DNA from 2 places in the Leifsonia sp. EB34 genome. Region 2 is predicted to be linked to the other one. Evidence: predicted binding sites of a transcription regulator. Region 2 holds the regulator's gene; the other holds the start of a gene.
What was found. Region 2 encodes HrcA, which represses chaperone genes, less so after heat shock. Its sites were predicted from a motif close to TTNGCACTCGNNNNNNNCGAGTGCNAA; they were not measured.
Positions count from the first base shown of each region.

Region 1: groL (chaperonin GroEL) is a predicted target of HrcA. The motif match lies at 2,792-2,818, and genes of this name have one in related genera.

Region 1 is NZ_JBGCCV010000002.1:366,944-371,350, forward strand. It holds gene ABIA36_RS11260 (DMT family transporter) at 1-135, shown strand, start outside; gene ABIA36_RS11265 (nitroreductase family protein) at 191-742, opposite strand; gene msrB (peptide-methionine (R)-S-oxide reductase MsrB) at 742-1,173, opposite strand; gene ABIA36_RS11275 (DUF3263 domain-containing protein) at 1,344-1,643, shown strand; gene ABIA36_RS11280 (LytR C-terminal domain-containing protein) at 1,666-2,223, shown strand; gene ABIA36_RS11285 (cold-shock protein) at 2,404-2,607, shown strand; gene groL (chaperonin GroEL) at 2,862-4,407, shown strand, end outside.
Region 2 is NZ_JBGCCV010000002.1:1,214,509-1,218,915, reverse strand. It holds gene ABIA36_RS15245 (16S rRNA (uracil(1498)-N(3))-methyltransferase) at 1-620, opposite strand, end outside; gene dnaJ (molecular chaperone DnaJ) at 631-1,746, opposite strand; gene hrcA (heat-inducible transcriptional repressor HrcA) at 1,795-2,811, opposite strand; gene ABIA36_RS15230 (DUF4870 domain-containing protein) at 3,030-3,605, shown strand; gene ABIA36_RS15225 (DUF4870 domain-containing protein) at 3,661-4,059, shown strand; gene hemW (radical SAM family heme chaperone HemW) at 4,068-4,407, opposite strand, start outside.

The DNA of each region.
Region 1 (4,407 bases), 850 kb from region 2:
GTGACCGCCCTCCTGCTCGACCTGCTCGCGCCGAGCTCGACCGCACCGGTCGCCTTCTCCACCGTCGCCGGCACGCTGCTCACTCTGGTCGCCGTCGCCGTCGCCAGCATCCGCTGGGGACGACGAACCGCCTGACAGGACATGCCGTCAGGCGCCGAAGCGACGCGGCGTGTCCTGTCAGATGGATTGGTCAGTCGAGCGTGCTGAGGAAGCGTTCGGGGTCGATGGAGGTCCGGTGGCCGTCCCTGCCGTCCTCGGGGATGCCGCCCACGTAGAGCCAGCCGAGCAGGCGCTCGTTCCTGCCCAGGCCGTGCATCCGGTGCACGGCCTTCGAGCGGGTGTGGTGCCCGGTGCGCCACATGACGCCCCAGCCCGCGTCGTGGAGGAGCAGGCTCAGGAGGTGCGCGACGCCGGCGGCGACGGCGTCCTGCTCCCAGCCGGTCACCTTCTCGCTCTTCGTGCGCACCGCGACGATCGCGAGCAGTAAAGAGGAGCGCAGGGGCTTGGCCGCCAGCTTATCGGCCTCCTCGCCGGTCGCCTTCGCGTCCTTCACGAACGCCCGGCCCAGCCGGACCCGCGCGTCGCCGCGCAGCTCGATCACGCGCCACGGGTGCAGCGCCGAGTGGTCGGCGACCCGGCCCGCGGCGGCCACGAGCGGCAGCAGCTCCTCGTGGGTCGGCGCCGCCGGCGTCACACGCGAGTGCGACCGGCGCGCGGCGACCCGCTCGACGAGTTCGGACATCAGGCCTCAGGCGCGAAGTTCAGGGAGATCGAGTTCATGCAGTAGCGGTCGCCGGTCGGGGTGCCGAAGCCGTCGGGGAACACGTGGCCCAGGTGCGAGCCGCAGTTCGCGCAGCGCACCTCGGTGCGCACCATGCCCAGGCTGTCGTCCTCGAGGAGCTGCACGGCGTCCGGGCGGATCGACTCGTAGAAGCTGGGCCAGCCGCAGCCGCTGTCGAACTTCGTGCCCGACTTGAACAGCTCCGACCCGCAGGCGGCACAGGTGTAGAGGCCCGCGCGGCCCTCGTCGAGCAGCTCACCCGTCCACGGCCGCTCCGTGCCTGCTTCGCGCAGCACCGCGTACTGCTCCGGGCTGAGCTCGCGGCGCCACTCCTCGTCGGTCTTCTCGACCCCGTAGGTGCCCTGCGCGGCCTCGTCGTGCGATGCGCTCATCGTGCGTTCCTTTCGTCGTCCGTCCCCAGCCTAAACGGCGGCGCCTGTGCCACTGTTCCCTGTTTCGGCCCGCGACGTGCCGGGGCCAAACGGGGAACGCACAGGACAGCGCCCCTAGGATGAGGCGCGAGCGCGGGGAAGGGCTGACTCGAAGACGGTGAGGGGAGGCGGTGCACGTGGCGGAGGCTGCGGACCACCGGATCCCTGCGCCGGACGCGGGCGGCCTGACCGACCGTGAGGCGGCCATCCTCGCGTTCGAGCGTCAGTGGTGGCGGCATGCCGGCGCCAAGGAGCAGGCCATCCGCGAGGAGTTCGGTCTCTCCGCCGCCCGGTACTATCAACTCCTCGGAGCGCTGATCGACCGACCGGAGGCGCTCAAGCACGACCCCATGCTCGTCAAGCGTCTGCTCCGGCTGCGCGAGACCAGGCTGGCTGCACGGCGATCCCGGACACTCCCGTCCGGTGACTGACACCGCGAGGAAATACCTGTAGATGGCTGAGAAGTACCCCAGGGACCGGTTCGACGACATCCCCGACGGTCTGCAGCGCGTCGGTGCGCACAGGGCTCCCCGCCCGAAGGGCCGCGGCTGGATCGCGGTCGGCTGGGCCGCGCTCGCCGTCGTCGTGCTCGTGGCAGCGGGCATCTTCGGGCTTTCGCTGGTGAGCGGCTCCATCTCCTTCCACGGTTCGGCGGCCTCGCCGAGTCACTCGAGCGGCACCCCGACCCCGACGGCGACGCCCACCCCGACGATCGTCCCGACCGTCGACCCGTCGCTGACGGTGAACGTCCTGAACGGCACGACGACTTCGGGCCTCGGCAGCAAGGTCGCCGACACCCTCAAGACGGCCGGCTGGAAGGTCGGCGCCGTCGCGAACGCCGACAAGCAGAACCTCACGCAGACGATCGTCTACTACTCCGACGCCAAGAACCAGGCGGCCGCCCTCGGGGTGGCGCAGTCGCTGCCCGGCGCCACCACCGCCCTCACGCAGGACTTCGCAGCCAGCGGCGCCGACCTGACCGTCGTGGTCGGAAGCGACTACAAGGGCTGACACCGCGTCGTTCCGCGTGTGGATGCGCCGTCATCCCTGTGTTTCAGGCGTGTTTAACTTCCGACCGATTTCGTAACGGATTGGCGAAAACACTGGCGTGAACAGCTATTGCAAGCATTAGGATCGGGAGTCAACGCGCGGCGCTGGACCGGGCGAGCGACACAGCAATGGGAGTAATGCATGGCGAACGGGACCGTGAAGTGGTTCAACGCTGAAAAGGGCTACGGATTCATCACCGTCGATGGTGGGGGACAGGACGTTTTCGTTCACTACTCCGCAATCGACATGAACGGCTACAAGGTTCTCGAAGAGGGCCAGCAGGTGCAGTTCGAGGTCGGCACGGGCAACAAAGGCCCGCAGGCCGAGTCGGTGCGTCCGCTGTAGTACGCAGCGATCGGCAAGACCAATAAGAGGAGCGTCGCCCTTCGGGGCGGCGCTCCTTTCTCTGTGCGGGCGCCAGTGGCAACCTCGGTCGCAGGCTCCCTCGGCGCTGGGGTCGCGGCATCGCTCCGCGCTGCCCCTAGCTCCACCGCGCTTGCACTCCCCGGGCGCGAGTGCCAGAATCGCTTTAGCACTCCATCTGATCGAGTGCTAACAATCGGAATCTTTCGCAGACGTCCGGGAGGGACGAGAAACACATGGCAAAGATCATTGCTTTCGACGAGGACGCCCGTCGCGGCCTCGAGCGCGGCCTCAACATCCTGGCCGACACGGTCAAGGTGACGCTGGGCCCGCGCGGTCGCAACGTCGTCCTCGAGAAGAAGTGGGGCGCCCCCACCATCACGAACGACGGCGTCTCCATCGCGAAGGAGATCGAGCTCGACGACCCGTACGAGAAGATCGGCGCGGAGCTCGTCAAGGAGGTCGCGAAGAAGACCGACGACGTCGCGGGCGACGGAACCACCACCGCGACCGTCCTGGCTCAGGCGCTCGTCAAGGAGGGCCTCCGCAACGTGGCCGCCGGCGCCGACCCCATCACGCTGAAGCGCGGCATCGAGAAGGCCGTCGCGGCCGTCACCGCCGAGCTCGTCGCCAGCGCCAAGGAGGTCGAGACCAAGGCTGAGATCGCGGCCACCGCGTCCATCTCCGCCGGCGACACCACCATCGGCGAGATCATCGCCGAGGCGATCGACAAGGTCGGCAAGGAGGGCGTCGTCACCGTCGAGGAGTCGAACACCTTCGGCACCGAGCTCGAGCTGACCGAGGGCATGCGCTTCGACAAGGGCTTCCTGTCGCAGTACTTCGTCACCGACCAGGACCGCCAGGAGGCGGTGTTCGAGGACCCGTACATCCTCATCGCCAACCAGAAGATCTCCTCGATCAAGGACCTGCTCCCGATCGTCGACAAGGTGATCCAGGCCAACAAGCAGCTCCTCATCATCGCCGAGGACGTCGACGGGGAGGCCCTGGCCACCCTGATCGTCAACAAGATCCGCGGCATCTTCAAGTCCGTCGCCGTCAAGGCCCCGGGCTTCGGCGACCGCCGCAAGGCCATGCTGCAGGACATCGCGATCCTCACCGGCGGCCAGGTCATCTCCGAGGAGGTCGGCCTCAAGCTCGAGAACGTCACCCTCGACCTGCTCGGCCAGGCCCGCAAGGTCGTCATCACCAAGGACGAGACCACCATCGTCGAGGGCGCGGGCGACCCTGAGGCCATCGCCGGTCGCGTGGCGCAGATCCGCCAGGAGATCGAGAACACCGACTCGGACTACGACCGTGAGAAGCTCCAGGAGCGTCTCGCGAAGCTCGCCGGCGGCGTCGCCGTCATCAAGGCGGGCGCGGCCACCGAGGTCGAGCTCAAGGAGCGCAAGCACCGCATCGAGGACGCCGTCCGCAACGCGAAGGCCGCCGTCGAGGAGGGCATCGTCGCCGGTGGTGGCGTGGCCCTCATCCAGGCCGGCAAGACCGCGTTCGAGAAGCTCGAGCTCACGGGCGACGAGGCGACCGGCGCGAACATCGTCCGCGTCGCCATCGAGGCTCCGCTGAAGCAGATCGCCATCAACGCGGGCCTCGAGGCCGGCGTCGTGGTCGCCAAGGTCCGCGAGCTCCCGGTGGGCCACGGCCTCAACGCCGCGACCGGCGAGTACGTCGACATGCTGGCCTCCGGCATCAACGACCCGGTGAAGGTCACCCGCTCGGCGCTGCAGAACGCCGCGTCGATCGCGGGCCTGTTCCTCACCACCG
Region 2 (4,407 bases):
AAAGCGTCCAGCTCCTGCGGCGCGATCCCGCCCTCCGGCCCGACCACGAGCGCCAGCGGCCGCCCGTCCGGCCGCACCGCGGTGAGCGGGGAGGCCGCTCCCGGCTCCAGCACCAGCACCCGGTGCGTCGCTGCCAGCGCCGCGACCTGCTTCGTCGTCGCGAGCTCCCCGACCTCCGGCGTCCACGCCCGGATCGACTGCTTGCTCGCCTCGCGCACGATCGCCGCCCAGCGGTCGCGGCCCTTCACGACCTTGGCGCCCTCCCAGCGCGACACCGAGCGCGAGGCCGACCACGGCACCACCGCGTCGACCCCGAGCTCGGTGGCGGCCTGCACGGCGAGTTCGTCGCGGTCGCCCTTCGCCAGGGCCTGGACGAGCGTGATCGCCGGTTCGGCGCGCGGGACGCGCTCCACGGCCTCCACGTCGATGGTCAGCTCGGTGTTGGTCGCGACCAGCACCTCGCCCGACGCGACCAGGCCGCGGCCGTTGCCGATGAGGACGCTCTCGCCCGGGCGGGTGCGGTTCACCGTGGCGGCGTGCTTGGCCTCCGGGCCGGTCAGCGTGAGCCGGGCGCCCACCTCGACGTCGGTGAGGTCCTCACGCAGGTAGAGCGAGCTCATCGCCGGCCCGTCAGAGGTTGAGGAACCGGTCGCGGAGCTTCGCGAACAGGCCTTGCTGGAAGCGCGCGAGCGACGGCTCCGGGTTGTGGTGGGTCGCGGCGAACTTCTTGATCAGCTCCTTCTCCTTGTGGTCGAGCTTCGTCGGCGTGACCACCTGGATGCCCACCCGCAGGTCGCCGCGGCCGCTGCCGCGCAGGTGCGTGATGCCGCGGTCCTTCACTGAGATGATGTCGGCGCTCTGGGTGCCGGGCTTCAGCTCGAGCCGGATGTCGCCGTCGAGCGCCTTCACCGTCGCGGTGGTGCCGAGGATGGCGTCGGCCATCGAAAGCTCCAGCGTGCAGAGCAGGTCGTCGCCGTCGCGGCTGAACACGTCGTGGTGCTTGACCTTGATCTCCAGGTAGAGGTCGCCGTTCGGGCCGCCGGCGGGGCCGGCCTCGCCGGAGCCCGGCATCTGCAGCCGGAGGCCGGTGTCGACGCCGGCGGGGATGTCCACCGGAACGGTGCGGCGCGCGCGGACGCGGCCCTGGCCCTGGCAGGTGACGCACGGCGTGGCGATGACGGTGCCGTAGCCGCGGCAGCTCCCGCACGGGCTGGAGGTCATCACGTTGCCGAGCAGCGAGCGCACCGAGCGCTGGATGCTGCCCGTGCCATGGCAGATGTCGCAGGTGACGGGCGCAGTGCCGGGCTGGCAGCACGAGCCGTTGCAGGTCTCGCAGACGACCGCGGTGTCGACGTCCAGCTCGCGATGCGTGCCGAAGATGACCTCCTCGAGCTCGACTTCCACCCGCAGCAGGGCGTCCTGGCCGCGCTCGCGCCGGGACCGCGGGCCGCGGGTCGCGCCGCCTCCCCCGCCGAAGAACGTCTCGAAGATGTCGCCGAAGCCGGCGAAGTCGCCCGCGCCCCCGCCACCGCCGAAACCGGTCGGGCCGCCCAGGTCGTACTGCTGCCGCTGCTGCGGGTCGCTCAGCACGTCGTAGGCGTGGGTCACGAGCTTGAAGCGCTCCTGCGCCTCCGAGCTCGGGTTGACGTCCGGGTGCAGCTCGCGCGCGAGCCGGCGGTACGCCTTCTTGATCTCGTCGGGGGTGGCGTTGCGGTCAACGCCGAGGACTTCGTAGTGGTCGGCCACGTAAGGCTGTTCCTTCTGTTCGGTGCGTCGGAGTTCTGAGGTCTGGGGTCAGTCGCCGAGGAGGCGGGAGAGGTAGCGTGCCACGGCGCGAACCGCGGCCATGTTGCCGGAGTAGTCCATCCGGAGCGGTCCGAGCAGGCCCACCCGGGCCAGGTCGGAGCCGGAACTGTACCCGCTGGACATGACGGAGGTCTCGGTCAGGCCGATGACGGCGTTCTCGCGGCCGATGCTGACCGCGACCCCGTGCTGGTCGAGCGCCATCTCGTCGAAGAGCCGCAGCAGGACGACCTGCTCCTCGATGGCCTCCAGCACCGGGGTGATGGAGCCGGGGAAGTCGGTCTCGGTGCGCGCCAGGTTGGCCGCGCCCGCCATGAGCAGCTTGTCCTGCCGGTTGGCGGCGATCTGGTCGAGCAGGGCGCTCGCCACCGGTGCGACGAGGGCACGGGTCCGGTCGGTCAGGTGCTCGGGCAGCTCGCGCAGCCGCACGGCCGCGTCGGCCAGCGAGAGCCCGGCCGCAGCGCCGTTGATCGCGCCGCGGATCTCGGCGATCTCGGCCTCGTCCAGCTCGTCCTGCAGCTCGATCACGCGCTGTTCGACCGCACCTGAGTCGGTGATGAGCACGCTCAGCAGCCGGCGGGAGCCGAGCGCGACCAGCTCGATGTGCCGGATGCGCGAGCGCGCCACCGACGGGTACTGCACGAGCGCGACCTGGTTGGTGAGCTGCGACAGCAGCCGCACCGTGCGGGAGAGCACATCGTCGACGTCGACCGACTGGCCGAGGAACGTCTCGATCGCCGTGCGCTGCGCCGCCGACAGCGGCCTGGCCTCCGCGAGGTGGTCGACGAAGAGCCGGTAGCCCTTGTCCGTCGGCACCCGGCCGGAGGAGGTGTGCGGGGCGACGATCAGCTCCTCCTCCTCGAGGAGGGCCATGTCGTTGCGGATCGTCGCGGCCGAGACGCCGAACGCGTGCCGCTCCACGATGCTCTTGGAGCCGACCGGCTCGCGCGAGGCGACGTAGTCCTGGACGATGACGCGGAGCACTTCCAGACTGCGTTCCGAGACCATGCGAACCGCCTCCTGTCGTCGCTTCGGCACCCGAGGATCGAGCACGGGAAGACATCGAATGAACTGGCACTCGATGATCCTGAGTGCTAATCATAACGCGTCGGCGTCGGAGGGCGATCACGACGCGACACGGATCATTTACCGCGCGGCTCCGGCGCAGTACCCTGTGCGCACCGGCTCGGAAAGCCCCCGCAGCCGCCCACGAAAGGGTTCCTCTCATGACAGACCCGAACCAGCCCCCGGCCGACGGCCAGGGCGAACAGCCACCGCAACAGCCGTACGGCCAGCAGCCCTACGGGTCCGCGCCCGGCCAGCCCGCCGGCGCGGTGCCTCCCCAGCAGCCCACCGTCCCTCCGCAGCAGCCCTACGGGGCTCCGACCGGTCAGCCCGCCGGCGCCGTCCCGCCGCAGCAGCAGTACGCGGGCGCCGCGGCCGCTCCCCTCGACCCCGCGCAGGACAAGCAGTGGGCGTCGTTCGCCCACCTCGGCGGGATCCTCTGGTTCCTGCCGTCGCTGATCATCTGGCTGGTGTTCAAGGACCGGGGCCGGCTCACCGACCAGGAGGCCAAGGAGGCCCTGAACTGGCAGATCACCTGGATCCTGGCCTGGGTCGTCTCCCAGATCCTCGGCGTGATCATCGGCTCGTTCACGTTCGGCATCGGCTACCTGCTGTTCAGCCTCCTCATCCCGTGGCTGCTGTACATCGTCAACCTGGTGTTCTCGATCCTCGGGTTCGTGCGCGTGAACAGTGGAGGGACGTACCGGTACCCGCTGAACTTCCGCTTCATCAAGTAGCGCCGCCCCCTAGGCTGAGACGCGTCATTCCCACTCACCGGAGGAGAAAACGACCATGTCCGCAACGCCCCCGCCCCCGCCGCCTCCGCAGCAGCCGCCGCAGCAGCCGTACGGAGGCCAGCAGCCGCAGCTCAGCCCGGCCGACGAGAAGCTGTGGGCGACGCTCATCCACGTCGGCGGCATCCTGTTCAGCTTCATCCCCGCCCTCGTTGGCTACCTGGTGCTGAAGGACCGCGGCCCGTTCATCCGCTCGCACACCGCGACCGCGCTGAACTTCCAGATCACGCTGGCGATCGCCACCGTCGTCGGCTGGATCCTCAGCGTCGTCGGCATCGGCCTCATCATCATCTTCGCGGTCTGGGTGCTGAACATCGTGTTCAGCATCATCGCCGCGATCAGGGCGAACCAGGGCCAGTTCTACACGTATCCGATCGCCATCAAGTTCGTGAGCTGAGTCTCGAACTACTCCTCGGCGAGCAGCCGCCGCACGACGGCGTCCGCCAGCAGCCGCCCTCGCAGGGTCAGCACCACCGACCCGGCGAGGGCGGCTTTCGCGTCCACGAGGCCGTCGGCGATCAGGCCGGCGACCGCACGGCGGCCTTCGCCGGTGAGCTCCCCGGTGCGCAGCCCCTCCCGGATGCGGGTGAGCAGGAGGACCCGCTCCACCCGCCGGGTCTCGGCGTCGAGCGTCTCCCGGCCGGCCGCGGGCGACTCCCCCGCCAGGACCCGCTGCGCGTACGCGGCGGGATGCTTCACGTTCCACCAGCGCACGCCGCCGACGTGGCTGTGGGCGCCGGGCCCG